One region of the Paraburkholderia tropica genome, then DNA from elsewhere that is predicted to be linked to it. Evidence: predicted binding sites of a transcription regulator. Region 1 holds the regulator's gene; each other region holds the start of a gene.

Region 1 (7,219 bases):
CCACGCCCATGCCGAGTTCGACGTAGGTCTTGATCACGTCCGCGTCGATGGCGGTCAGCACCACGTCGGGCACCACGCCCGCTTTCGCGAACGCCTGGTCGATGTGCGAGCGGCCCGTGAAATCCTGGTCATAGGTGATGATCGGATATTCGGAGATGTCTTCGAGCGTGAGATTCTCGCGGCCCACGAGCGGATGCGTCTTCGGCACGACCACCACGTGATGCCACGAATAGCACGGGAACGTCACGATATCGGGGAAACGATCGAGCGCTTCGGTCGAGATGCCGATATCGGCCTCGCCGTTGATGATCATCTGCGCGATCTGCTGCGGATTGCCCTGGCGCAGCGCCAGATGCACCTTCGGGAACACCTCGCGGAACTGGTGCACGACCTTCGGCAGCGCATAGCGCGCCTGCGTGTGAGTCGTCGCCACGACGAGGTGGCCGCTGTCCTGATCGGCGAACTGGCGCGCCACGCGGCGCAGGTTCTCCGCGTCGAGCAGCATGCGCTCGATCAGCTGATGCACGGCCTTGCCCGGCTCCGTGAGACCCGTGAGGCGCTTGCCGCGTCGAATGAAGATGTCGACGCCCAGCTCGTCCTCCAGATCCTTGATCTGCTTCGACACACCCGACTGCGACGTGTACAGCACGTTCGCCACTTCGGTCAGGTTCATGTTCTGCCGCACGGCCTCGCGCACGAAACGCAACTGCTGAAAATTCATGTTCTTCTCTCCGGAACTGCCGACCGTTTATTGATGTTTTTAGTGTAGTGGATGCGCGGCTAGCCGCGCATCGTTGCGCCGATATTGTGCTGATTGGGTTTATTGCGCCGGAAACACACGCAGGCCGCGCGGCACCGCCGTCACGCCGTCGCCGACCGAAAGATCGAGCGCGCGCCACGCCTCGCGGTCGAGCTGCGCTTCGAGCGCGCCGCCCGTGCGGCTTTCGAGTTCCACACGCACCGAACCGCCCAGCGTCACCACGCGGCGCACGTCGACGACGATGCCGTCGCCATGCTGCGCCGCGTCGCGATGCAGCACCAGATCGTGCGGACGCACATAGGCGAGCGCCGGACCTTCGAAACCCGCCTGCACCGAGATCGCCTGCGCCGCGCCATCGGCGACGAAACCGTTCGCCGTCACGCTGCCGCGCAGACGGTTCGCCGCGCCGAGGAATTCGTAGACGAACGCCGTCTGCGGATGATCGTAGACGTCCTGCGGGCTGCCCACCTGCTCCACGTGACCGTGATTCATCACGACGATGCGGTCGGCCACTTCGAGCGCTTCTTCCTGATCGTGCGTGACGAAGATCGTCGAGATATGCAGATCGTCGTGCAGACGGCGCAGCCAGCCGCGCAATTCCTTGCGCACCTTCGCGTCGAGCGCGCCGAACGGCTCGTCGAGCAGCAGCACTTTCGGCTCCACCGCGAGCGCGCGCGCCAGCGCGATACGCTGACGCTGGCCGCCCGACAGCTCGGACGGATAGCGCTGCGCGAGCCAGTCGAGCTGCACGAGCTTGAGCAGTTCATGCACCTTCTCGCGGATCACCGCTTCCGACGGCCGCTCGTTGCGCGGCTTCACGCGCAGGCCGAACGCCACGTTCTCGAACACCGTCATGTGACGGAACAGCGCGTAATGCTGGAACACGAAGCCCACCTGACGCTCGCGCGCGCCCACCTCGCCCACGTCCTGACCTTGCAGCACGACCTGGCCTTCATCGGCGTATTCGAGGCCCGCGATCACGCGCAGCAGCGTGGTCTTGCCGCAGCCCGACGGCCCGAGCAACGCGACCAGTTCGCCCGCCGGAAAATCGAGCGAGACGTTGTCGAGCGCGGTGAAGTCGCCGAAGCGCTTGTGCAGATTGCTGACGGTGATGCCCATGATTACAGCTCCTGTTGAAGCGATTGACGCGCGGCGCCGGTGCGGGACGCGGGTTGCGAATGAGGTTGATTGCCCGACGCGGCCGTCGACGCGGCCGCATAAGCCGGCGGCGGACCGGCGTGGGCCGGCACGTCGTCGTCGCGCAGTTCGGCGGACATGTGGCGCTCGGCAAGCAGCTTGAGCCCCAGCGTCACGAGCGCGAGCAGCGCCAGCAACGACGCCACGGCAAAGGCCGCCGCGAAGTTGTATTCGTTGTAGAGAATCTCGACGTGCAGCGGCATGGTGTCGGTCTGGCCGCGAATGTGACCCGAGACCACCGAGACCGCGCCGAACTCGCCCATCGCGCGCGCATTGCAGAGAATCACGCCGTACAGCAGACCCCAGCGGATGTTCGGCAGCGTCACGCGGCGGAACATCTGCCAGCCCGACGCGCCCAGCACGTGCGCGGCTTCTTCTTCGTCGGTGCCCTGCGCCTGCATCAGCGGAATCAGCTCGCGCGCGACGAACGGGAAGGTCACGAAGATCGTCGCGAGCACGATGCCCGGCACCGCGAAGATGATCTGCACGTTATGGTCTTCGAGCCACGGACCGAACCAGCCCTGCGCGCCGAACATCAGCACGTAGACGAGGCCCGAGATCACCGGCGAGACCGAGAACGGCAGGTCGATCAGCGTGGTGAGCAGCGCCTTGCCGCGGAAATCGAACTTCGCGATCGCCCACGACGCGCACAGGCCGAAGGCCAGATTGAGCGGCACCGCGATCGCGGCCGTGATCAGCGTGAGCTTGATGGCGGCGAGCGCGTCGGGATCGGCGAGCGATTCGAAATAGAAGCCGATGCCCTTCGAGAGCGCCTGCCAGAACACCGCGACGAGCGGCACCACGAGGAACAGCGCGAGAAACGCCAGCGCGATGCCCGTCAGCAGCCAGCGCACCCACGGCGCCTCGGTCACGGGGTTGGGACGGCCTGCCGGAATACGGCGTGCGTTCGTGCTCATTGCGCACCTCCGGCGGCGGCTTGCGTGGTTTGCGTCGTGGTTTGCGTTGCATTCGGCGCACGCGGCGCGCCCCCACCGCGGCTCGTGCGGCGCTGCAAATACCATTGCAGCGTGTTGATCAGCAGCAGCATCACGAACGACACGCACAGCATCACCACGGCCAGTGCCGTCGCGCCCGCGTAGTCGTATTGCTCGAGCTTGGTGATGATGAGCAGCGAGGTGATTTCGGACTTCATCGGCACGTTGCCGGCGATGAAGATGACCGAACCGTACTCGCCCAGCGCGCGCGCGAACGACAGCGCGAAACCGGTCAGCAGCGCGGGAAACGCCGCCGGCAGCACCACGCGGCGAAACGTCAGCCAGCGCGACGCGCCGAGGCACGCGGCCGCCTCTTCCTGCTCGCGCTCGAACTCCTCAAGCACGGGCTGCACCGTGCGCACCACGAACGGCAGGCCGATGAACGTCAGCGCGACCAGCACGCCGAGCGGCGTGAAGGCGATCTTGAGTCCGAGCGGCTGCAGATACTGGCCGATCCAGCCGTTGCCCGCGTACACGGCCGCGAGCGAAATGCCGGCCACCGAGGTCGGCAGCGCGAACGGCAAATCGACGAGCGCGTCGATCACGCGCTTGAACGGGAACGTGTAGCGCACCAGCACCCACGCGAGCAGAAAGCCGAACACCGCGTTGATGAGCGCGCCGCCGAGCGCGGCGGTAAACGTCAGCCGGTACGACGCGATCACGCGCGGCGACCACACGGCGCGCACGAATTGCGCCCAGTCGAGCGTGGCGGTCTTGAGAAAGGTGGCCGCGAGCGGAATCAGCACCACGAGGCTCAGATAAGCCACGGTGATGCCGAGCGTCACGCCGAATCCCGGCAGCGCGCCTGGCTTGCGTAATCGGAACGTCGTCATGCTGGATCTCTTCACATGGGTTGCGCGTCTGTTGCGCCGAAAGGCGCGCCTCATTGGGCGCGCCTTGTTCTTATCGTTACGTCGATACTGCTACTGCACAACCGCGACTGCGCTTATTGCGGCTGGTAGATCGAGTCGAACACGCCGCCATCCGCGAAATGCGTCTTCTGTGCGTTGGCCCAGCCGCCGAAGGTGTCGTCCACCGTGTAGAGCTTCAGCTTCGGGAACTTCGCCGTCAGCGCCGCCGGCACCTTGTCCGAACGCGGACGGTAGAAGTTCTTCGCGGCGATCTCCTGACCTTCCTCGCTATAGAGGAACTGCAGATACGCCTCGGCCTGCTTGCGCGTGCCCTTCTTGTCGACGACCTTGTCGACCACGGCAACCGGCGGCTCGGCCAGAATGCTCACCGACGGCACCACGATCTCGAACTTGTCCGGACCGAATTCCTTCAGCGACAGGAAGGCCTCGTTTTCCCAGGCGATCAGCACGTCGCCGATGCCGCGCTGCACGAAGCTCGTGGTCGCGCCGCGCGCGCCCGAATCGAGCACGCCCGCATTCTTGTAGAGCTTCGTCACGAACTCCTTGGCCTTCTGGTCGTTGCCGCCCGGCTGATGTTCGGCGTACGCCCAGGCCGCGAGGTAGTTCCAGCGCGCGCCGCCCGAGGTCTTCGGATTCGGCGTGACGATCGACACGCCCGGCTTCGTCAGATCGTCCCAGTCCTTGATGTGCTTGGGATTGCCCTTGCGCACCAGAAACACGATGGTCGAGGTGTACGGCGAGGCGTTGTCGGGCAGGCGCTTTTGCCAGTCCTTCGCGACGATGCCCTTGTTGGCGAGCGCGTCGATGTCCCAGGCCAGCGCCAGCGTCACCACGTCCGCCTGCAGGCCGTCGAGCACCGAGCGCGCCTGTGCGCCCGAGCCGCCGTGCGACTGCTTGATGGTGAGCGTTTCGCCCGTCTTCGCCTTCCACTGCTTGATGAAGGCTTCGTTGATCTCCTGATACAGCTCGCGCGTCGGGTCGTACGACACGTTCAGCAGCGAGGTATCCGCGTGCGCAGCCGGCGCCATCGCCACCATGCCGACGAGCGGTGCGATGCCGATGACCAGTTTTGCAGCCAGCGAAGTCAGCCAGCCTGCGCGCCCCGTATTGCCTTGATTCATCCACTTTCTCCGTTTTGTCGTGTGGTGCTTGCGATCGATGAAGGCCAGTCTAGCGATCCGCTTACATTATTAAAAATGATGTTTTTTCATTCTTTAATACGCAAAAGTGGTAAGGGCGGAGGAATCGGACGTTTGAGCGTGTTTTCGTCCGTCCGATCGCCGGGAAACGCTGCTGTGGCGGCACCCAAACGACAAAGTTCAAGTAACACTTGAAAAGCGGCGAATACTGTATAAAAATACAGTTACCTGTTCAAACATACAGTGTCGACATGACCAAACTCACCGCACGACAGCAGCAGGTTTTCGATCTGATCCGCCGCGCGATCGAGCGCACCGGCTTTCCGCCCACGCGCGCCGAGATCGCCGCCGAACTGGGCTTCAGCTCGGCCAACTCGGCGGAAGAGCATTTGCGCGCGCTGGCCCGCAAGGGTGTGATCGAGCTTGCGGCGGGCGCCTCGCGCGGCATCCGTCTGATGCCCGGCCCCGACGACCTGCCGCACCAGTTCACGCTGCCGCACGCCAGCATCATGCAGCTCTCGCTGCCGCTGGTCGGGCGCGTCGCGGCAGGCAGCCCGATCCTCGCGCAAGAACATATCTCGCAGAACTACGCCTGCGACCCGGCGCTGTTCTCCAGCCGCCCCGACTATCTGTTGAAGGTGCGCGGGCTGTCGATGCGCGACGCCGGCATCCTCGACGGCGACCTGCTCGCCGTGCAGAAGAAGGCCGAAGCGAAAGACGGCCAGATCATCGTGGCGCGTCTGGGCGACGACGTCACCGTGAAGCGTCTGAAGCGCCAGCCCAACGGCATCGAACTGATCGCGGAGAACCCCGACTACGACAACATCTTCGTGCAGGCCGGCAGCGCCGACTTCGCGCTCGAAGGCATTGCCGTCGGTCTGATCCGGCCCACCGAATTCTAAGAATCCATCCGCGCCTGTCAGCGCTGGTTTTGCGCCTCGTGGCGCACTTCTCTGGAGAGAGTCATGGAACGCCTTGCCCGCCTGTTGCCCTTCCGTCAATTCGGCCGTCTGCGCCATCTGCGCGGAATCGCCTCGTGCGCAATGCGTGAAGCGCGCGCCTCAGCCGCCGCGCTCAATGGCTCGCTTTTCGAGAAGCTGGAAACGCCGGAACTGCCGCCGCTGCCGTCGGCGCAACCGGCCTTCGCCCGCGTGTCGCTGAACAGCACGCTGAATACGGAACAGCCGGACCGCCGCGCGCCGGTGCGCGTGTATCACGGTCAGTCGCGTCTCATCATGGTCGGCACGATGGACGCGGTGTGCCGTGCCATCGACCGCTGCATCGCCGAACAGCAAAGCGATCTGGCGGCGGCGCTCGCGAAGTAAGGTGTGAAATCGGAAGGTGGGAAATAGCGTGTCGGCGGAGGTTCTTGCGGGTGTAGGGATCGTTTTGGCGCACGTGTGGTCAACACTGTGATTGAATCGCCGACTCAACCGCTCCGACTCAACCGCTATTTGAACCCTTGCGCTGCTCGCGCGGCGCGCCTGCTCTCCGATGACCGATACCGATACACCCAAGCTTTCTCGCTCTCGCGCCGGCAAGTCCTCGAACTGGAAGAAGCCCGTCGCCATCGCCGTTGCGGCGGCGGCCGTGGTGGCCGCGCTCGGTTACGGCTACGCCTCGCCGTATATCGCGCTGAATCATCTCAAACAGGCCGCCGACGCACGCGATGCGGCCGCGCTGAGCGAATACGTCGATTACCCCGCGTTGCGCGCGAGTCTCAAGCAACAGGCCGGGGAAATGCTGCAACGGCGCATTCAGGCCGAGCACAGCAGCAATCCGTTACTGCTGTTTGGCGCGGTGATCGGCTCGGCGCTGATCGGCCCGCTCGTCGACGCCTACGCCACGCCTGAAGGCGTCGCCGCGCTGCTCAACGGTATGCCGCCCACCGGCAAGCCCGGCGAACAACCCGCCGCGCCGCCGCCGGCTCCGCCCGCAGAAAACGCGCCGCCATCCGCGCCGCCAAGTGGCACCTCATCCGAAGCGCCCGCCAACCCCGGCGCACCGGCCGAGCCCGCTCAAGCGCAACCCCGCTCGCAAGCCACGGCGGGTTATCGCAGCATCAATGAGTTCGCGGTCACATGGCAGCGCAGCGCGCACAGCGAGCGCTATGCCGCCATCCTGGAGCGGCACGGCCTGTTCTCGTGGAAGCTCGCGGCGGTGGAATTGAACGAACCCGATTCGGGAAGCGGCGCGAACACGCCAAACTGATCGGGCGCGAATGGCTGATCGTCTGCATCAAGGCGGCAATCATTG
Region 2 (7,219 bases), on a different replicon from region 1:
GGCGGCTTGACCGGCATGATGATGCGCGTCTCCACCGGCTTCTGGACGATCTGCACCACCTTCGTGGCGAGACCGTTGAGCAGCGCCCAGATCAGCACGACGTGCAGCAGCAGGACTGCTGCGATACCGCCATAGCGGCGCGCCGGGCTTTGCTGCTTCGCGCCGTATTGTTTCGGCCGCCCCGACCAGCGGTCTGCTGCGGCTGTTCCCTGCGACATACACCACTCCGTTCGCTTACCTGAGTCATTCAATTCGTCAATACGCCTGCGGCTTTCGTGCAGCCGACGCTCAGGAGGTTACCCGCCCATCGCGCCGCGCTTAACCAAGCAATTCGAATAACTTTATGGTTGTTGAATCATCGATCGGTTTTTAATGTGATCGCCGCGACGGCGTGGCTGCGATAGCGGCAAATCCAGGCGCTATGGCGGCGATCAATACGCTTGTGCGTGATGACGACGCAATCAACTTCGGCAACGACAATCTCGGCTCGGGTGCGCGTGAGCACCTGAACGCTATCAGAGCGCTCCATTAGCCCCGGCACGTGCTTACGCGTGCTCGGCATGCTCCGCGTGATCGCGCGCGAGCACCGTCTCATCGTCGATATCGTGCTCGGTCGGTTCGTACTTCACGAGCGCTAGAAAGCCGATGGGAATGACCGCCGCGAGCGCCACGACCCAGAACATATCCGTGCCGAGCTTTGCGTTGAGGATCGGCAACACGAACAGCGCCACCGCGCTGCCGATCCCCGTGAGCGCACGGCCAAAACCGAGCCCCGTGCCCCGAATCGACGTCGGATACGAAAGCGCCGGATAAATCATCATCTGTGCGCCCGGGCCGAAACCTTCCGCGAACAGCCACGCGCCGAGCATGGCCAGTGCAATGCCGATGCCCAGCGCCGTCTGCGGATGCCCGAGCAACGCAAGCGCCACGAGCGCGACGAACTGCAACGCGAAACCCGCGAGCGCAACATGCCGCGAAGGCCGCGTATGCGCGAGCCGCATGCCGAGCAAGCCGCCCGTGAGCGCAAACAAGACATTGAGCGCGAGCGAAGCCGAAATGGTTTCGAACACGCCCGCGCCGAGAAACTGCGAAAGAATCGACGGCAGGAAAAACGCAATGGCCGTGTACTCGAACGGAATGCACAGATTCATCACGCTCGCGACAATCGTGCGCGCCAGATACGGGCGCTGGAACAGCACGCGAAAACTCACGGGCGGCTGAGGATTCGCGGGCGGCGCTTCGTCGGCCTTATGCGCGTGAATGCCGTACGACTCGCGCAGAATGCGCACGGCGTCGTCGAGCTTGCCCTGATTCGCGGCCCACAGCGGCGACTCGTTCATGAAGCGGCTGCGCACGGCAATGATGATGAGCGCGGGCACCGCGCCGAAGATCAGCGAGGCGCGCCACAGCCAGCCCGCGTGCTCCTGCGGTAAAAAGAAATACAGCCCGAACACGATCAGAAAGCACACCGATGAAGCCGCGTACCACATCGGGCACCACGCGGCGAGCCGCGAAGCTTTATTGCCGCTGCCCTGGAATTTCGAAAACTCGGAAAGAAACGCCATCGCTACGGGCAAATCGATACCCACGCCAAGACCCATCACGAAACGCGCGGCGATCAGCACCCAGACGTTGGGCGCGAGCCCGGCGGCGATCGCCGCGACGACGAAGAAGAGCATGTCGGCCATGAAGACCTGATAGCGGCCGATACGATCGGTAAACCAGCCGCCGACGAGACTGCCCAGTATGGTCCCGATCATGATCGACGACGTGACGATGCCGGTCAGCGAAGGCGTCAGGTTGAATTCGCGCACGACATCCTGAATGCCGTACGACAGCGTGGTGAGATCGTAAGCGTCGAGAAATACGCCGCCGAGCGCGAGCAGCACGATCACGCGTGCATGACTTGCGCGCGCGGTGCTGGTGTTGATGAGGCGCGAAACGTCGCTGGCCGAACGAATCGGCGACGACACAGTTGAATCAATATCGAGCGTGCTCAATGGAATCCCCTTGAATGACGGCCATGACAGCGCGTAGTTATAGGAGGCCCATGGGTGCAGCACAACGAACGAGTTAGCGAATGCTTACCCGGTGCGCGAGGAATGCAAAGCGGCGAGCGTGATTAATCGCGTGGTGAATAGAAGCAATATCGGGCAGGCTGCGTCGCCACGTCTCCACCTCATTGCGCGCGGTTTGTCTGCGCCGCCGTTGCATTGGCGGCATCGCCAACAAGGTGACAAAAACACTGTATGAATGTACAGTTACGGGCAACGCACGGCCCGACGCGGCGCGGCGTTGGCTCGAAACACGTTGCGTTCGCGGCCTCACTGTTCGAACGCCATTTCTCACACACCAGGCATGCCAGACGAAAGGCGCATCGCGCACCTCGACATGGACGCGTTCTACGCTTCCGTGGAATTGCTGCGCTATCCGGAACTGCGCGGCAAGGCCGTCGTCATCGGCGGCGGGCGCAATGCCGTGCCCGAGACGCTGCCCGACGGCACGCGCCGCTTCGCGCGCCTGCGTGACTACGTGGGGCGCGGCGTCGTCACCACATCCACCTACGAAGCGCGCAAATTCGGCGTGTTTTCCGCAATGGGCATGATGAAGGCCGCGCAACTCGCGCCCGACGCCATTCTGCTGCCCACCGACTTCGAGTCCTATCGCCACTATTCGCGGCTGTTCAAAAGCGCGGTGCGCGCCTTCACGGAGCAGATCGAAGACCGCGGTATCGACGAAATCTATATCGATCTCACCGACGTCGAAGGCGAGCCGCGCGACATCGGCGCGCGTCTTAAAGCCGCGGTGCGCGACGCAACCGGCCTGACCTGCTCGATCGCGATTGCGCCCAACAAGCTGCTCGCCAAGATCGGCTCCGAACTCGACAAGCCGGACGGCCTCACGCTGCTCACAATGGCGGACCTCGAAGCGCGCATCTGGCCGCTCGAAGCGAAGAAAGTGAACGGCATCGGGCCGCGCGCGAGCAAGCGGCTCGCGGAGCTGGGTTTCGCCACGATCGGCGATCTGGCGAAAGCGGATCTCGGGCTTTTGCAGGAACATTTCGGCCGCACCTACGCGGCGTGGCTCGCGCGCGTGTCGCATGGCGAGGACGATCGCGAAGTGGTGGTGTCGTCGGAACCGAAATCGATGAGCCGCGAAACCACGTTCGAGCGCGACATGCACGTCGGGCGCGACCGTGCCGTGCTCACGCCCGCGCTCACGCAGCTATGCGAACGCGTTGCGCAGGATCTGGAGCGCAAAGGGTATTGCGGCCGCACCGTGGGCGTGAAAATCAAATTCGCGGACTTTAAAATCGTCACCCGCGATATTTCGCTGCCGATGGCCGTGCGCGATACCGCCGCCATTCGCCGCGCGGTTGGCGCGTGTCTGAAACGGATCGATCTCGATCGGCGCATCCGCCTGATTGGCGTGCGCGTGAGCGCGCTCGAACGCTATTCGGCGGACAACCCGATTAACGGCGCTATTCAAGGCGAATTGCCGTTCGGTCCCTGAAACGAGCAAGCAGAAAAGATAAAGCGAGCGCCGCTTTTCATGCGGCGCTCGCTGCACGTCATGCTCAGTTCTGGAAATAGCTCAGACCCAGCGCGCCCTTCACTTCGGACAGCGTCTGCGCCGCCACTTCGCGCGCGCGCATCGTGCCGCGACGCAGAATTTCGAGGACTTCGCCGCGATCTTCTTCCAGCTCGCGACGACGCGTGCGAATCGGTTCGATCAGCGTTTGCAGGCGCTCGTTGAGCACGCGCTTCACGACGCTGTCGCCCAGGCCGCCGCGCTGATAATGCGCCTTGAGCTCGTCCACTTTCGCCACATCGGGTTCGAACGCATCGAGGAACGAGAACACCACGTTGCCTTCCACGCGGCCCGGATCGCTCACGCGCAGATGGTTCGGGTCGGTGTACATATTGTTCACCGCCTTGGTGATTTCATCGGGCGTCGCGCCCAGCGTGATCGCATTGCCGAGCGACTTGCTCATTTTGGCCTTGCCGTCGATACCGGGCAGGCGCGTGACTTTCGACAGCACCGCTTCGCATTCGACCAGCACGGCGCGATCGACGGTGTTGTTGAAACGGCGCACCAGTTCGTTGGTCTGCTCGATCATCGGCAACTGATCGTCGCCGACCGGCACGTGCGTGGCCTTGAACGCCGTGATGTCCGCCGCCTGACTGACCGGATAGGTCAGGAAACCCGCCGGAATATCGCGCTCGAATCCGCGCAGACGAATTTCTTCCTTGATGGTCGGATTGCGTTCGAGGCGCGCGACCGTCACGAGATTGAGCAGATACTGGGACAGTTCCGCGAGTTCGGGCACCTGCGATTGAATCAGGATGGTCGATTTCGCGGGATCGATGCCGGCGGCGAGATAGTCGAGCGCGACTTCGATGACGTTTTCGGTGACTTTCTGGTGGCGGCCGACGTTGTCGGTGAGCGCCTGGACGTCGGCGAGCAGAAGGAACTGGTCCGCTTCGTTCTGGAGCTGAACGCGCGCGCGCAAGGAGCCGATGTAGTGGCCGAGATGCAGCTGGCCGGTGGTCCGGTCGCCGGTCAGGATGGTGGGGCGGCTTGCTTGTGTCATGGACTGGAGTCTCACATTAATCGAGCCACCAGTCTTCGGCGCGCTAAAACAACAATGCCGCCAGGACTGGCGGCATCACGTTCGCGATATGCGTGGGGAAACGGGCCGCCGGATTCAGGCGCGCCACCAACCGTGCAACATGAGCGAAAGCGGTTTGGTTTCCATGGGGGGAGAGTATAGCGTAGGTGGCGATCGAAGGAAAAAACCCTGACGCCGACCATGTCCGCTCGGCGGCCAGCGCAACGATTGTTTTTGCCTCTGCCAGAATCCGCCCATCCCACCCGGAGACCCGCCATGCAACTTCGTACGGTGTACCTGAAAGTCAACGACATGCAGATATCGACCGCTTTCTGGCAACGGCTTCTCGATCAGAAACCGCACAGGCAATCCGCTAAGTGGACCGAGTTCATGATCGGCACAAACCGTTTGGGCTTGCTGCTGAACGACTTCGGCGACGAATTGAAAGGCAGCAGCGCCGTGCCCGTTTTCGAATTCGAAGAAGCCACGCTGCTCGATTTCATGAGCGTGCGATTGAGAACGGCGCATCAGTGGTCATGGACGGACTGAAAATCGAGGCGATGAAAAGCGTCGTCCTGAGCAGCCCCGACGGACACGAATTCGAACTGTGCATGTGCCACGCCTGAGCGCGGCGTCGATTGGCGCACCGCCGCTTCAGCGCGCCAACGACACCATCAGATACGCGCCACCCGCAATCATCGCCAGCAACCCGGCCGGCATTTGCTGCGGGAACAGCACGTTGCGGCTCAGCCAGTCGGACAGCACCATCAGCAGCGCGCCGAGCAGCCCCGACGCCAGCAGTTCGACCACCGCGCGCCGGAAGCCCATGCGCCGTACCACGTGCGGCGCCATCAAGCCGATGAACGAGAGCGGTCCGACGATCATCGCGGCTGCCGCGCTCAGCAGCGCCGCCAGCAGCAGGATCAGCAGTCGCGCGCGTCGCACCGGCACGCCCAGCGACGCCGCCGCCGGCGCGCCCAGCGGAAAGATGTCGAGCCAGCGCGCGCACAGCAAGGTCAGCGCCAGCAGCGCCACCGCGAGCACGAGCGCGCCCGACGCGAGCGACGCGTCAATCAGATAGGTCGAGCCCATCAGCAGATTGCGCAGCAGCGGCGCATACGGGCCGCTGCCCGCGATCACGAGCCCGAACACCGCTTGCGACAGCGCGCCCACCGCAATGCCCGCGAGCAGCAGTTGCCCGGTCGCGAAGCCGCTGCGGCGCGCGAGCGCGAGCATCGCCAGCAAGGTCGTCAGCGCGCCCGCGCCGCAGGCAGCGAACATCAGCGGCGCGCCCGGCGCTCGCACGGCGAACAGCAGCAGAATCATGCCGAGCATGCCGCCGCCGTTGATGCCGAGTACCTCGGGACTCGCCATCGGATTGCCGGAGAGTCGTTGCAGCAGCGTGCCCGCCAGCGCGAGCAGCATGCCCGCCGCGAGCGCGCTCTCGATGCGCGGCGCGCGCCATCGCCACAAGCCGCGCCATTCGTCGGCGCTCGCCCAGTGCCAGCCGTCCAGGCCGCGCCCGAACGCTGCCGCGACGATCACCGCCGCGATCAGCGCCAGCGCGCCGCACGCGAGCAGGCGTCGCGTGGCCTGCGGCGAACGCAGCGCACTCGCCGCGCGCGCAGATTCAGCCGCCTGCGTGCCCGGCGCCGCCGCGCGCGTCTTCAGGCGCGGCACCAGCCAGAGCAGCAAGGGGCCGCCGAACAGCGCGGTCGCGGCCCCCGTCGGCAACAGTTCGCCCGCGAGGCCGCCGAGTTGCTGGATCGCCTGATCGGTGACCCAGAGCAGCAGCGCGCCGATCGCGGGCGCCCACGTCAGTTGATCGCGCAGACGCCGCGCACCGCACGCACGCGCCACGGCGGGCGCGGCCAGCCCGATGAAGCCGATCACGCCGACCGCTGCGACCACGAACGCCGTCAACGCGACCGCCGCCGCCAGCGCCAGCAAGCGCGTGCGCGTCAGCGCGAGTCCAAGGCTGCGCGCGCCGGCGTCGTCGAGTCCGGCGAGCGTGAGCGGGCGCACCAGCGCGCCGCATAGCGCCGCGCAGACGAGCACGCGCGGCAGCAGCCACAGCGTCGTTTGCCAGTCCTGCTGCGCGAGCGCGCCGCCGCCCCAGATGAACATCGCCGCCAGCGAGCGCTCGTAAATGATCGACAGCGCGAGGCTCAGCGCGCCGCAATACAGGTTGACGATCATGCCGCCGAGCACGAGCGTGATCGGCGCGAAGCCACGCCGCCAGGCGAGCGCGAACACGACCAGCATCGCCAGCGCGCCGCCCGCGAGCGCGATGCCGGAGCGCCATGGCAGCAGCCACGCGGGCGCCCACAGCGTCGCGAGCAGCAACGCGAGATACGCGCCCGCCGACACGCCCACCGTCATCGGCTCGGCCAGCGGATTGCGCAAGATCTGCTGGAACACCACGCCCGCCAGCGCGAGCGCCGCGCCGCACAGCAGCGAGATTGCGAGGCGCGGCAGCCAGCTTTCATGCACCACCATTTCGCGGATGTCGTCCACGTTCGGCGCGATCAGCGCGCGCATCCAGTCGCTTGCGGGCAGATGCGCGGAAAGACCGTGCAACGTCAGCGCGATGGCAATAATTAGCAA
Region 3 (7,219 bases), 570 kb from region 1:
GTTCGCTCGACGTGTACTGACCCGACGTGTTGCCCGTCGGCGTGGACGGCTGGCTCTGACCCACGGCTGCGGCGTTCTGCGCGGCGATGGCGGCGGCGGCCGCATCCGGTGCCTTCGACTTCGCGTCCTTGGCGTTGGCCTTGGCATCGACGTCCTTCGCGACCTGCGCGTCGGGCACGCCCGGCTTGGCGTTCGCGAGCGTCATCATCAGGCGCTTCAGGTATTCCTGCTCGAGCGCGGGATCGTTGGGCTTCGGCACCCACTTGCTGGTCTCGTTGTTGGTGCCCGACAGCTGCTCGCTCAGCCCCTTCTGGCTGATGAACACATACGTGCCGCCCGTGGGCGACGTTTCGAGGCGCGTGCGGTACTTGTTGCGCTCGGCCGTGACGTACGAGTTGCCCGTGGCCCACGACAGCGTGTTGCGGATCAGACCGTCGTTGATCTTCGGATGGGTTTCGTTCCAGTCCGTTTCCATCACGCCCTTGTCGCGCTGGTCGACGACCAGCAGGAAGCCTTGTTCCTGCCAGAAGCGGCGGACCTGGGCCCAGACGTCGGCGGGCGTGCGGCTGTCGATGACGAGCCAGCTTTCCGTGCCGTCACGCTGGATGTGCATGCCCGGAACCTGCGGCAGCACCTGGGTCTGCTGGTCGGACGACGGCGCGTCGCTCTGGACCTGCTTGAGCGTGGACAGCGAGGCCTCGCCGCCCTGCGGCGCCACCGAACGCTGGTCGGACGTTTCGTCCAGCAAGTTCGGCGGTACAGCCAGCGACGCCTGCTTCGCCTTGGCGTCGCTGCGGTAATCGATCTTGTTCGGCGACGGCGAACTGCAGCCGGCGACCAACCCGCCCGCCATCAGGAGCGCAAAGGCGCGTGCGGCAAGACGTTGATGAAAATCACTCATGTTCGGGTAATCCCTTCGGCTTAGGCCACGTCCGGTTTCGTGGATCAACCAAACATTTTACCGGCGACTCGGCGTGATGTGCAAAAAGCCGGGGGCGACAACGCCGCTTGAAACGCTTTCCTCGCGCGCAACGCCCTGTCCGCGCGGCCTTTACCGGCATTTCCCGTAATCAAATTAACGTTTATCAACATTCGGTAAGCCTTGCCGATTGTGCCCTTTTGCTCAGCTTTTCCTTACAAATCAAGCGACTGGGGTTCTATCGAGGTTCGCTCGAGTTTGCGCAGTGCGGTGTCGCGCGTTCGGTGGGCTTGCCTGAAAGGGCCCGGTGCTACTTTTCTCAAAAAGAAAAGAAACATCTCGAAAAAAGAATCTAACGGAGAGAAATATGACAACTTGCAGCCTCACCGAGGCGGGCCGCGTCACGTCTGTCGCCCGCGCAGTTACCTGCGCACTCGTGTGCCTGGCCGGTCTGCCCGCCGTCGCGCACGCCGCGCTCGGCGACATCGCCCCCGCCGCCGAAGCCGCCTCGCCGCCCGCGCACAGCGTCGCGGGCGGCGAGGCGCGGATGGCGAGCTACACCGATGCAGCGGGCACGACCGTCAACGTCTACATCGACGCCCGCAGCCGGCGGATCTTCGCCTACACCTGGCAAGGTCCGGCGACGCCCAATCTCGACACACTCCTCGGCCCGTACGCCGCCACCTGGCACAGCGGCGCGGCAGCGCTGCACGCCGCCGGCGGCGACGAACTGCACGCCGCGCGCGTGGAAACGCCATCGGTCATCGTCGAAACCGGCGGTCACATGCGCGGTTACATCGGGCGCGCGTGGCTGCCCGGCGCGCTGCCCGTCGGCATCACTGAGAGGGCACTGCAATGAACGCACATGAACTTCCAGCGCGGGCACAAGAGTCTGCGCCATCCGGCCGCCGCATGCGCCTGCTCGCTTGCGCGAGCGTCCTTGGGCTCGCGCTGAGCGTCACGCTCGTCGCCTGCGGCGGCGGCGGGGGCGATGGCGGCGGCAACGGCGCGGGCAGTCCGCCCGCCCCAGCGCGACCGCCGCGCCTACCGCCGTCAAACCTGCGGCCACGCCCGCGCCGAACACCAGCAATACGAGCGTGCCGCCGTCGAGCACGCCCAACGTGCATCCCGTGAGCGTCGCGGCCACGCCCAGCTCGACGCGCAACATGCTCACCACGACCGTGACCGTCTGCGTGCCGGGCACGAACACCTGCGCGACCATCGGCAACGTGCAGGTGGACACCGGTTCGCAGGGCCTGCGGCTGCTCGCTTCCGCGCTGCCCGCCGGACTGAATCTGCCCGCGGTGTCGGCGGGGGGCGGCCAGGCCATCGCGGGCGAATGCGCGGGCTTCGGCAGCGGCTACACCTGGGGCGCCGTGCGCAGCGCCGACGTGCGGCTCGCGGGCGAAGTGGCGTCCGCGCTGCCGATCCAGGTGATCGCCGACCCGGCCGTGCCCGCCACGCCGAGCGCCTGCCAGGGCCGCGGCCTCGCGATGCTGACGCCCGGGACGCTGCGCGCGAACGGCATCCTCGGCGTCGGTCCGTTCGATGCCGACTGCGGCGCGTCGTGCGTCAATCAGGCGTCGGGATCGTGGTACTACGCGTGCGCGTCGGGCACTTGCGCGGCCAGCGCGCAGCCGCTCGCGCAGCAGGTGCGCAACCCCGTCGCCGCCTTCGCCACCGACAACAACGGCGTCGTGCTCGACCTGCCCGCCGTGGCCGCGAGCGGCGCATCGAGCGTGTCCGGATCGCTGATCTTCGGCATCGGCTCGCAGTCGAACAACGCGCTCGGCGGCGCGACGGTGCTGCGCGCGAACACCGTGACGGGCTTCGTCTCGACCACCACCTCGGACGGCAGCGTCTACGCGCAAAGCTATCTGGACAGCGGCTCGAACGGATTCTTCTTCGCCAACGCGACGCTCACGCGCTGCGGCGTCTGGTACTGCCCGTCATCGCCGCAAAGTCTCAGCGCGACGATCAAGGGCATCGACGGCACCGGCGCGCCCGCCGCGCTTTCGATCGACAGCGCGCAGACGCTCTTCGCGAGCGGCAACTGGGCGTTCGCGAATCTGGCGGGCTACAACGGCCATGCGTTCGGATGGGGCCTGCCGTTTTTCTTCGGCAAGCGCGTCTATACGGCGATCGAGGCCCAGGCGACGCCGGTGGGCGCGGGACCGTACTTCGCGTTCTGATGACGGGGAAAAAATGGAGCGAGGCGCGCGGCGCGCCTCGTCATGATGGACGAAACGTGCTTAGTCTTGCGCGCTGGCGTCGGAAGCCGGCGTGGTCTTCGCGAGCGCGGCCGGCGCGAGCCAGTGGAACGACGTGAGGCTGCCGGTGTGATCGTAGGTGCACTCGGCGGCGGTGGCCGTGGGCGGCGCCTTGTGCAGGCCGAGTTTGCGGGCGATCAGCTCGACGGGCGTGGTGGGCTTGGCTTCCGCCGCATGCGTCGATGAAGCACCCGACGCTGCCGAAGCCGCCGCAGCACTCGACGCACCCGAAGCCGCATGCGCCCCGCTCGCAGCCACAGCCGCCGACGCAGCGACCGCCTCCGAAGCCGGCAACACGCCGCGTTCGAGATGCCCTTCGATCACCACGCGTTCGCCGCGATAGGCCACGGCGGTATGCGTGACGGAGAGTTCGCCCAGCGACGCCTGGTTCAGCCGCGTGCGCATCTCCTGCTCGCAGGCGCCCGGATTCTGATACTGCGCGACGCATCCCGCGAGCAGGGTAACGCCGGCCGCAAGGCCGACGAGGCTGACATTCCGTTTATTCATCGCTCTTTCATGCGCTCGAAGCGCGGTTCGGTTTTCAGGCTGCGGCAATTGTAGCCTACGGTAGGCCGCGCCCTCCGTCGAAGCGATGCGCGGCGGCGCGGGCCTGCTATCATCGCTGCTGTATATCCGTACAGTGCCGCGCGTGCTTCCCGACTCCCCCGATCCGTTCTATTACCTCGCGAACTTCGAGCGTGCGCTCGGCTGGCTCGACGCGCGCTGCGCCGACCTCTTCGACGACGGGGAACGCCGCTTCCTGCGCGATTTCGTCGCCCTGCCGCGCGCCTCGCGTGCATTGTTCGTGCGCATGCTGATGCGCAAAGGGCCGGATTTTCGCGCCAGCAAGCTCGATTACGCCGAAATCGGCTGCCCGCGCGAAGCCGCTGCGCCGCTGGTGGCGGGCGGCTGGCTCGACGGCGCGCCCGTGCTCGCTTTCGATGCGCTCGCGGCAATCGTCACGAAGGCGGAATTGCTGGCGCTCGCTGCGCACCTCGCGCAAGTCACCCATGAGCCCGACCTGGCCGACCTGGCCGACACCGCCGACGCTCCATCACGCGCAGCCGCCTTGCAAGCGCTCAAAGCGCTCGACAAACGCAGCGCCACGCGCGCCGCCACGCTTGCCGCGCTCGACGCTCTCGCGCCCGACGCACGCGAATGGGCCGCGTGGTTCCCCGCTTCCGCCGACGCCGTGTTCCGCTTCAACGCCGCGCCGCTGTGCGAGCGCCTGCGCCTGATGTTCTTCGGCAATCTGCGCCAGGACTGGACCGAGTTCGTGCTCGCCGATCTGGGCGTCTATCGCTACGAGCAGGTGCCGCTCGATGCGGCGTCGCGCGTGTTCCAGCAGCGCGCCGACATCGACGCCTATCTCGCCCTGCGCGATTGCCGCGAAGCGCTCGATCTCGCCGACGATCCGGTCGCGGGCCTCGCGTGCGCGCTCGATACGCTCGACGCCCTCGCGCCGCGCACGCACGGCAATGCGTGGCTGCGCGCGCGTCACGACCGTCTGCGCCACGCCGTGGGGCTCGCCGCCGAGCGCGCCAGCGAAGCCGACCTCGCGTGGCGCGCCTACGTGGACAGCGCGCATCCGGAGTCGCGCTACCGGCGCGTGCGCGTGCTCGAACAACTCGCGCGCCGCGACGAAGCCGTGGCCCTCGCGCAGGCGATTGCCGCCGCGCCGGCGAACGAGGAAGAGGCGCAACGCGCGGCGCGCACGCTCGGCCGCCTGCTGCGCACACGCGCGAAAAAACACGCAAGCCAAGCGGACGACACCGCCGCGTCCACCCACGCGAAGCTCTCGCTGACCTTGCCCGCCGCGTGGGCGGCTCTGCGCGTGGAAGAAGCATCGCGCCGCGCGCTCAGCACCGACGACGCGCCCGTGTTCTACGTCGAGAACACGCTAATCACCAGTCTGTTCGGCCTGCTCTGCTGGCCCGCGCTGTTCGCGCCGCTGCCGGGCGCGTTCTTCCATCCTTTCCAGCGCGGCCCTGCCGACCTCCACGCCGCCGATTTCGTCAGTCGGCGCGCCGAGCGCTTCGCGGCCTGTCTCGCCGAACTCGACGACGGCACCTATCGCGCGACCATCCGGATGCGCTTCGGCGAGAAATACGGCATCCAGTCGCCTTACGTCGCGTGGCCCGCGCTCGACGACACGCTGCTCACGCTCGCGCTCGACTGCTTTCCGGCCGCGCATCTGCGTCTGTGGTTCGAGCGTCTGTTGCGCGAGCCCGCCGCCAACCGCTCGGGCCTGCCCGACCTCGTGCGTTTCTGGCCGCGCGAACGCCGCTACGAGCTGATCGAGGTGAAAGGCCCCGGCGACCGCCTGCAGGACAACCAGCGCCGCTGGCTCGCCTATTGCGCGTCGCACGGCATGCCCGTCACGGTGCTGCAGGCGCACTGGGCACGCGAAGATAGCGACGAGCGCGAAGAAAGCGATAGCGGCACGCTCGCGTCCCACCCGGAAACAGCGCGATGAGCTACACGGTCGCCGTGCGCACGCTCTGCGAGTTCACCGCGAAGCGCGGCGACCTCGACCTGCGCTTCACGCCGTCGCCCGACGCGAGCGAAGGCCGCGCCGGGCATGCCGCCATCGCCGCGCGCCGCCCGTCCGGCTACGAAACCGAAATCGCGCTGACCGGCACCGTCGGCACGCTGACCGTGCGCGGCCGCGCCGACGGCTACGATCCCGCGCAACGCCGGCTCGAAGAGTTCAAGACCTATCGCGGCGATCTCGACGCCATGCGCGAAAACCACCGCGCGCTGCACTGGGCGCAACTGCGCGTCTATGGCGCGCTGATGTGCGAGAAGCGGGCGCTCGACACGATCGAACTCGCGCTCGTCTACTACGACATCGCCTCGGGCCGCGAAACCGCACTCACCGAACAGGCCAGCGCCACCGATTTGCGCGCCACGTTCGAGTCGCAGTGCGCGCGATTTTCCGCATGGGCCGAACAGGAAAGCGCGCATCGCAGCGCGCGCGACGCGGCGCTCGCCGCGCTGCAACTGCCGCACGCGGACTTCCGTCACGGCCAGCGCGATCTCGCCGAAGCGGTCTGGCGCGCGGCCACACAAGCACGCTGCCTGCTGGCGCAAGCGCCCACCGGCATCGGCAAGACGATCGGCACGCTGTTTCCGCAATTGAAGGCGTGTCCGCGCGCGGGCATCGACAAGGTGCTGTTTCTGAGCGCGAAAAGCTCGGGGCGCCAGCTCGCGCTCGATGCACTCGCGACGCTGACGCGCACGCAGGAAGACACAGCGCTGCCGCTGCGCGTGCTCGAACTCGTCGCGCGCGACAAGGCCTGCGAGCATCCCGAACTGGCGTGTCATGGCGAATCGTGTCCGCTTGCGCGCGCCTTCTACGACCGCCTGCCTGCCGCGCGCTCGGCGGCGCTCGCGCGCGTGCGGCTCGATCGCGCCACGCTGCGCGACGTCGCGCGCGATCACGCGGTCTGTCCGTATTACCTCGGCCAGGAACTCGCGCGCTGGAGCGACGTGATCGTCGGCGACTACAACTACTACTTCGACGTGAGCGCCATGCTGTTCATGCTCGCCGCGCACAATCAATGGCGCGCGAGCCTGCTCGTCGACGAAGCGCACAACCTGCCCGAACGCGCCCGCGCGATGTACTCGGCGGAACTCGTGCAGACGCGGCTCGACGCCGTGAAGCGCGGCGCGAGCGCGCCGGTCAAGCGCGCGCTCACCCGCCTCACGCGCCACTGGAACACCGAAAACGCCGTGCAGCCGCACGCGTGGCGCGCGCGCGACGCGTTGCCCGACGCCCTGATCGCCGCGCTCGGCGACGTGATCGGCGCGATCGGCGATCAACTCGCGGAACCCGCGCTCGTGCGCGATCCCGAACTCGAACGGTTCTACTTTGACGCGCTGCATTTCGTGCGCATCGCCGAGCGCTTCGATCAGCATTCGATCTTCGACGTCACGCCGCTGCCCGCCGCGAGCAACGCGAAGCGCACGCGCTCCGCGCTCTGCATCCGCAACATCGTGCCCGCGGGCGCGTTACGTCCACGTGTGG
Region 4 (7,219 bases), 330 kb from region 1:
AGACCGCTTCGAGTCACCCCCTATAGGCTAAGGTCGGCCAGATGCCTGCTTCCCGAGGTGCTGAAGTTTGCTACTGACCGCATTCGTCCGAAGCATCTCCCTCGCCAGTTCCCCCGCAGCTTGGGCAGATATCGAGGACAACCTCTCCCTCTCCGTAGCAGCGGTGGCACTGAGCGAATGGATTGTCCTCATTGGGATCGTAACCAGTACCTCGGCATTCGGGGCAGGTCACATTTACATCCGAGCCTCGCCCATGGCACGTAGCGCAAGGAAATGTGGCTTCATCGTCGTAGAGATCGTAGTTGGTCGACATGATCATCCCTCCGGTCACGCAAACCACTTGCTATGAAACTCTTCGCTGCGGTCCGACATGTGCATTGAAGACACGACGCCGGTGCTTGCGAGGGGGCCATCACGTAGAGAGATGATCACCCCTTCCTCGCTTACATCGACAAAGAAGTCCAGCGTTTTTTGCGCGCGTCTACATGCGACGAAGCGCTCAATGGTGAACGCCGTTTGCTGCTGGAGAAGAGCGTGCTTCTCCGCCAGCTCTGCCAGCGTAGATTGCATGCTGTCGTCTGCCGCTAGTTGACGTTGCACATGCTCAAGGTAGCGTGTCGGAACACAGATTGCGCTGTATGAGGGGTACCCCATGCGCCGCGCCTCTTCATCGAGGCGCTCGAGGAATTCTCGAAACTTTGGGTAGTTAGCGAACCCGTACTCTTGCGCAAAGTGATTAAGGCGCCCCGATTGACCCAACTTCAAGAGCTTGCGGTCCGCTTCGTACTGCGGTGCAGCCTCTACGATTGCCGCTCCACCAAAGTCAGCAAGTGGAAACGAATCCAGTACCGGACCATCATCAATGGTGATGGTGATGGCTCCGCCTAACAGGTGCTTCATTTGCTGCTGCAAGGCGTTGAATTCCCCCACCATGTCTTCAAACAACTGCATCCGATGCGCGACAGTCTTGCCATATGAGCCGCCGTCCTTGACGCGTTCCTTGGCACTTCGTTCGTCATGTGGATAAAGAATGTGCCCGTGTAGTGCGAGCAGGCAACAATCTCGCGGATTGTGGGACGAGAATTGCGCGGGAAGAGGCAGGGGAGCGGAAGAGCGCTCCATCAGTCCCTTGTTCCAAGGGACGTTTAGGTACTCGGCGTAGAACTCGTCGTAGCCGAAGGCGATGCTGCAGGATGACGCGGACATGAAAATCTCCAGGCGAAAACGGACGCGCTCCTAGGGGAGCGGGCGGTTCTGCTGGACATGTGTCCTTGTCAGCTTTAGGTAAGCTGGGGAGGCGCGCGAATGGAGCACCGAAGTCATTATATCATTTTGGTCAGCGGACAATTCCTAACGCAACTGACAGTCTGGCGTCGATGTGCCTTCTACGATGTGTCTTCTATATAGATGCTCACGATGACTGCTCGTGGCAACCGATGTCCGTTCGACGTAGTCAAGACGGATCGCATCCCGGCGGAGTTGACACCGCTTCAATCGCCGCGTGCGCGATGTTGAGTCCGATAAGGGGTGACGTAGCGCGGTAACGTCTTGCGTCGTGCGCCCCGTTTTCCGGTAACAGAACGGTAACGGAAAACAAAAACAGAAAGGGGTTACAAGCCAACGACTTGTAACCCCTTGATTTCCTTGGTCGGAGCGATAGGATTCGAACCTACGACCCTCTGATCCCAAATCAGATGCGCTACCAGGCTGCGCTACGCTCCGAGGAGCCGCGGATTGTAGCGTCTTCCTACCCGCGGCGTCAAATCCGTTTGCTCGCTGTTTTTGCTGGCGATGCTTTTGCGACGATCCCGGCACGCCATCCGCCCCTCAAAATTCCGCGTCGCGTCTTGGCCTGGCCACCCCGGGCCACCCCTTGGCCACCCAAAACTCCCTTCCAGGAACGCGCAGAAATACTGTATAAATATACAGGACTACGGCGCCACCCGATGCGCCCGCCCAACTCCCTTCGCCATGCCCCTTCATTGCCGGGCAGGGCGAACTATTCCCGATCGACAGGGCAACCCGGCAACGGAGCGCACGCATGGCCGCCGCGATTCAGCTCACCGCGCATCTGCCGTCGCGGCTGCAAAGCCGCGTCTGGCAGGGCGATCAGCTCGCGTACGCGAGCGAGCGCACGGTGTCGAGCGGTCACGCAGCGCTCGACGCCCTGTTGCCCGGCGCCGGCTGGCCCGCGGGCAGCCTGACCGAGCTGCTGGTCGAGCAGGGCGGCATCGGCGAGATGCGGCTCGTCGCGCCCGCGCTGCGCGCGCTGACGGCGCAGGCGGGCCGTCATGTGCTGCTGGTCGCACCGCCGTGGCAGCCGTACGCCTGCGCGCTCAAGGCGTGGGGCATCGCGCTCGACCGCGTGATCTGGGTGCGCGCGAGCGAGCACGAGGCGCCCTGGGCCGCCGAGCAGGCGCTCAAGCAGGACGGCATCGGCGCCGTGATGCTCTGGCAGCCGAAGGCGCGCGCCGACACCCTGCGCCGTCTGCAGGTCGCCGCGCAGGATTCGCAGGCGCTCGCGTTTCTCATGCGGCCGCCTGCGGCGCGCAACCAGTCGTCGCCGGCGCCGCTGCGCATGGTCTGCACGCCGGTGCCGCCGCCCGAGGCGGACGCGAGTCTGAACCGGCGCGCCTGGATGCAGCTCGCCGCCGTGTCCGTCGATATCTTCAAACGCCGCGGGCCGCCGCCCGCCCAGCCACTCGTCATTACTTTGCCGTTGCAGGCGTCGCTGTTGCCCCAGCCGGGCGAGGCGTCGGCGCTGCCGTGGCCCGGGGCCAATCATCATGCTGTGGATCGCCGTCACCTTGCCGTTGTTGCCGCTGGAGGCCGTCAAACCGATCCTGCCGCCCGCGCCGCCGTCACCGCCGTCACTGTCGTCACTGCCGCCGCAGGACAGGCGGGCTGAGCACGCCGATCCCGCCCATCCGCACGATGAAGCCGCCGCGCCGCCCGAGCGCTGCCATGCGCTCGCCGATCACGCGCGCATCCTGATCGCCGATCTCGACGCGTTCCGTCTCGGCGTGCAGCCCGGCGCCACGCGCGCGCATGCGCTGGCGCTCGCGCCGGGCCTCGTGCTGCTCGAAGCCGACGCGGCGCGCGAGCAGCGCGCGTTCGAGGCGCTCGCGCTCGCGTTGCTCGCCTACACGCCGAAGGTGTCGTTCGCGCAGTCGCATACCTTGTTGCTCGAAGTCGGCTCGGGGCTGCGGCTGTTCGGCGGCGTGCGCGCGTTGCTCGCGAAGGTGTCGGCCACGGTCGCGAGCTGCGGGCACGCCGCGCGCATCGCCTGCGCGCCCACGGCGTGGGGTGCGTGGACGCTGGCGCAGGCGCGCGCCACGCGGGTCTCGTCGCGGCGCTGGCACGTACTCAAGGAAACGACGCTCGCGCGCGCGCTCGACGCGCTGCCGGTCGGTCTCGCGCCGTTCGCCGCGCAGCACGAACAGGCGCTCACGCAGATCGGCTGCGCGACGCTCGGCGATCTGCGGCGGCTGCCGCGCGACGGCATCGTGCGGCGTTTCGGCGACGGCGTGCTCGCGTGGCTCGCGCAGGCGCGCGGCGAGGCGCCCGATCCGCGTGTCTGGTTCGCCGCGCCGCCGTCGTTTCATACGTCGCTCGAATTGCAGGCGCGCGTGGAAAGCGCCGAGGCGCTGCTGTTCGCCGCGCGCCGTCTCGTGATGCAGCTGGCGGGCTGGCTCGCCGCGCAGCACGGCGCGTTGAGCGGCTTCGAATTGCGCCTCGAACACGAGCTTGCGTCGCGCCACGCGCCGCGCACGTCGAGCCTCGCGCTTGCGTGGGCCGCGCCGTCGCGCGATCCCGAGCATCTGCTCTGGCTGCTGCGCGAGAAGCTCAACCAGACCGAGCTGATCGCGCCGGTCATCGGGCTCGCGCTGGTTGCCGACCAGGTCAGCGAATATGCCGCGCCCACCGACACGCTGTTCCCGATGCCCGAGGCGTCGGAGGCGTCGATCACGCAACTGTTCGAGCGCATCGGCGCGCGCGTGGGCGAGCAGAACGTGCTGCAACTTTTCGTCGAGGACGATCACCGGCCCGAGCACGCCATGTCGGCGCGCACGTGGCGGGCGAGCGCGCGCCGCGCGGCGCCGCGCAAGCCGCGCGAGGGCCGCAAGGGCGAGCGCGCGCCGAGCGGCGAGCCGCCGGAAAGCACGCCGGCGCAGAGTGCGTTCGATCTGCCCGAGGTGCCGCTGCCGTCGCAGCCGCGTCCGGCGTGGCTGCTCGAAAAACCGCTCAAGCTCGCGATGCGCGGCGACCGGCCGGTGTATCGGCGTCCGCTCAAGACGCTCACGCGTACCGAGCGCATCGAGGCCGGCTGGTGGGACGGCGAGGGCGTCGAGCGCGACTACTACGTCGCCGCCGACGATCAGGGCCGCATGTTCTGGCTGTATCGCGAGCGCATCGGCGGCCAGTGGTATCTGCAAGGCCTGTTCGGCTAGCGGTTTTTATCGAGCATCATGTCGATCAGCGGAGCGGGCGATTCGTTGCCCGCGCAACCATCATCGTCGTCTTCGTCGCTGCCCGCGCAGTTGCCGGCGCAGTTGCCTGAGTACGCGGAGCTGCACTGCCTGACCAACTTCTCGTTCCTGCGCGGCGCGTCGCGTCCGAGCGAGCTGGTCGAGCAGGCGATCCGTCACGGCTATCGCGCGCTCGCCATCACCGACGAGTGCTCGTTCGCGGGCATCGTGCGCGCCTGGAGTGCGCTCAACGACTACGACGAGGCGCGCCGCAAGGCGCACGCCGAGGCGCGCACGCCCGGCCCGTTCGTGCCGTCGCTGCACTTGCTGACGGGCAGCGAACTGAATCTCGTCGACGAAGACGGCGCGCCGTTCTGCACGCTCGTGGCGATCGCGATGAACCGCGAGGGCTACGGCAATCTCTGCGAGCTGATCACGCTCGCGCGTTCGCGGGCGCCGAAGGGCCAGTACCGCGTGACGCCGTCCGACTTCACCGATCCGCAAACCCATGCCGCCGATTCCGCCCAGGATTTCACGCACCTGAAGCATCTGCGCGACTGCGTGCTGCTGCTCGTGCCGCAGCGCACGGCCACGCTCGCGCAGACCTTGCGCGCCGCGCACTGGCTCGCGGGTTTCGCGGCCGAGCGCGCGTGGCTCGCGCTCGAACTCTGGCAAACCGGCAGCGATGACGCGCAGATCGAAGTCCTGCGCCACGTCTCGCAGGAAAGCGGTCTGCCGCTCGTGGCGACGGGCGGCGTGCTGATGCACGCTCGCTCGCGCAAGCCCTTGCAGGACACGCTGAGCGCGATCCGCATCGGCAAGCCGTTGACGGCGTGCGGCCGCGCGCTGGAAGTCAACGCGGAGCGCCATCTGCGTTCGCGCGTGCGGCTCGGCGCGATCTATCCGCGCGAGGCGCTCGACGCGACGCTCGACGTCGCGCGCCGCTGCACTTTCAGTCTCGGCGAGCTGGCCTACGAGTATCCCGAGGAACTCGTGCCGCCGGGCGAAACGCCGGGCTCGTGGCTGCGCAAGCTCGTCATGAAGGGCGTGGCCGAGCGTTGGCCCGACGGCCTGAACAAGAAGCGCAGCGACCAGATCGAGCAGGAACTCGCGCTCATCACCGAGCTGCAGTACGAGAAATATTTCCTCACTGTGCACGACATCGTGCGCTTCGCGCGCGAGCAGAAGATCCTGTGTCAGGGCCGCGGCTCGGCGGCGAATTCGGTGGTCTGCTACTGCCTCATGATCACGGAGATCGACCCCGTGCGCATGAACATGCTGGTCGCGCGTTTTCTGTCCCGCGCGCGCAACGAGCCGCCCGACATCGACGTCGATTTCGAGCACCAGCGCCGCGAGGAAGTCATCCAGTACATCTATCGCAAATACGGCACGCGCCGCGCCGCGCTGGCCGCGACGCTGATCACCTATCGCTCGCGCAGCGCCTTGCGCGACGTGGGCAAGGCGCTCGGGCTCGACACCATGCTGGTCGAAAAACTCTCGGGCGCGCATCAGTGGTGGGACGGTCCCGATTCGATCGCGCATCATCTCGAGGAAGCGGGCTTCTCGCCCGATTCGCACGTCACGCAGCAGCTCATTCGCCTCACGCGCGAGCTGCGCGGTTTTCCGCGGCATCTCTCGCAGCACGTGGGCGGTTTCGTGATCGCGCGCGACAAGCTCTCGCGGCTCGTGCCGATCGAAAACGCGGCCATGAAGGACCGCTACGTGATCGAGTGGGACAAGGACGACATCGACGCGTTGCGCCTGTTGAAAGTCGATGTGCTCGCGCTCGGCATGCTTTCGGCGATCCGGCGTTCGCTCGAATGCGTCGCGCTGCGGCGCGGCTTGCCGCAGTTCCGCGTGCAGGACATCGGCGTCGAAGATCGCGCCGTGTACGAGATGTGCACGCACGCCGATACGGTCGGCGTCTTCCAGATCGAATCGCGCGCCCAGCAGAGCATGTTGCCGCGTCTGCGGCCGCAGACGTATTACGACCTCGTGATTCAGGTGGCGATCGTGCGGCCGGGGCCGATTCAGGGCGACATGGTGCATCCGTATCTGAAGCGCCGGCACGGCGAGGAAGCGGTGGAATACGCGAAGGAGGAACTGCGTCCGGTGCTCGAACGCACGCTCGGCGTGCCGATTTTCCAGGAGCAGGTCATGCACCTCGCGATGGTCGCTGCCGACTACACCGGCGAAGAGGCCGACAAGCTGCGCCGCGCGATGGCGGCGTGGCGGCGCGATGGCGATCTGCGACCGTATCAGGCCGATCTGACGCAGCGCATGCTGCGCAAGGGCTACTCGCCGGAGTTCGCGGAACGCATCTGCAAGCAGATCGAGGGTTTCGGCGATTACGGCTTTCCGGAGAGTCACGCGGCGAGCTTTGCGCTGCTCGTCTACACGAGTTCATGGCTCAAGCGTTACGAGCCCGCGGCGTTTCTCGCGGGCTTGCTGAACAGTCAGCCGCTCGGATTTTATTCGCCGTCGCAACTCGTGCAGGACGCGAAGCGGCATGGCGTGAAGGTGCGCGCGCCCGATATCGGCTTGAGCGACTGGGAGTCGGTGCTGGAAGTGCGCGGCGCGCCGGGCGTGCGTCTTGCCGCCGATGCCGATGGCGAGGCCGCGCGTTGTGCCGACGTCGCGCGTTATCGCGCGTTGTTGCGCGCCGCGACGTTCAACGATGAGGTGCATGGAAACGCGGCGAGCTTTGTCGCGCAGAAAAAAACGCGTCGCCGGCCGCTCATGCGCGGCTA

The links. Region 1 encodes LexA, which represses DNA repair genes until DNA is damaged. Its sites were predicted from a motif close to ACTGTATNNNNATACAGT; they were not measured.
Region 2: the regulator LexA is predicted to act here: its motif matches at 2,245-2,262, upstream of dinB (DNA polymerase IV).
Region 3: the regulator LexA is predicted to act here: its motif matches at 3,814-3,831, upstream of G5S35_RS05525 (VRR-NUC domain-containing protein).
Region 4: the regulator LexA is predicted to act here: its motif matches at 1,913-1,930, upstream of imuA (translesion DNA synthesis-associated protein ImuA).

Annotation. Positions count from the first base shown of each region.
Region 1 covers NZ_CP049134.1:1,796,688-1,803,906, forward strand. Annotated here, with positions in the region: gene G5S35_RS08010 (CysB family HTH-type transcriptional regulator) at 1-721, opposite strand, end outside; gene G5S35_RS08015 (sulfate/molybdate ABC transporter ATP-binding protein) at 821-1,879, opposite strand; gene cysW (sulfate ABC transporter permease subunit CysW) at 1,882-2,874, opposite strand; gene cysT (sulfate ABC transporter permease subunit CysT) at 2,871-3,785, opposite strand; gene G5S35_RS08030 (sulfate ABC transporter substrate-binding protein) at 3,899-4,945, opposite strand; gene lexA (transcriptional repressor LexA) at 5,215-5,865, shown strand; gene G5S35_RS08040 (hypothetical protein) at 5,929-6,288, shown strand; gene G5S35_RS08045 (DUF2939 domain-containing protein) at 6,458-7,174, shown strand.
Region 2 covers NZ_CP049136.1:1,008,408-1,015,626, reverse strand. Annotated here, with positions in the region: gene G5S35_RS28040 (energy transducer TonB) at 1-218, opposite strand, end outside; gene G5S35_RS28035 (hypothetical protein) at 356-529, opposite strand; gene G5S35_RS28030 (MFS transporter) at 546-2,000, opposite strand; gene dinB (DNA polymerase IV) at 2,359-3,513, shown strand; gene trpS (tryptophan--tRNA ligase) at 3,578-4,594, opposite strand; gene G5S35_RS40335 (VOC family protein) at 4,990-5,238, shown strand; gene fhuB (Fe(3+)-hydroxamate ABC transporter permease FhuB) at 5,267-7,219, opposite strand, start outside.
Region 3 covers NZ_CP049134.1:1,224,437-1,231,655, reverse strand. Annotated here, with positions in the region: gene bamC (outer membrane protein assembly factor BamC) at 1-901, opposite strand, end outside; gene G5S35_RS05540 (DUF2844 domain-containing protein) at 1,287-1,778, shown strand; gene G5S35_RS40165 (hypothetical protein) at 1,878-2,123, opposite strand; gene G5S35_RS05535 (DUF3443 domain-containing protein) at 2,086-3,111, shown strand; gene G5S35_RS05530 (hypothetical protein) at 3,172-3,696, opposite strand; gene G5S35_RS05525 (VRR-NUC domain-containing protein) at 3,839-5,665, shown strand; gene G5S35_RS05520 (ATP-dependent DNA helicase) at 5,662-7,219, shown strand, end outside.
Region 4 covers NZ_CP049134.1:2,130,434-2,137,652, reverse strand. Annotated here, with positions in the region: gene G5S35_RS09615 (hypothetical protein) at 328-1,206, opposite strand; tRNA gene G5S35_RS09610 (tRNA-Pro) at 1,646-1,722, opposite strand; gene imuA (translesion DNA synthesis-associated protein ImuA) at 2,042-2,908, shown strand; gene G5S35_RS09600 (Y-family DNA polymerase) at 2,790-4,451, shown strand; gene G5S35_RS09595 (error-prone DNA polymerase) at 4,470-7,219, shown strand, end outside.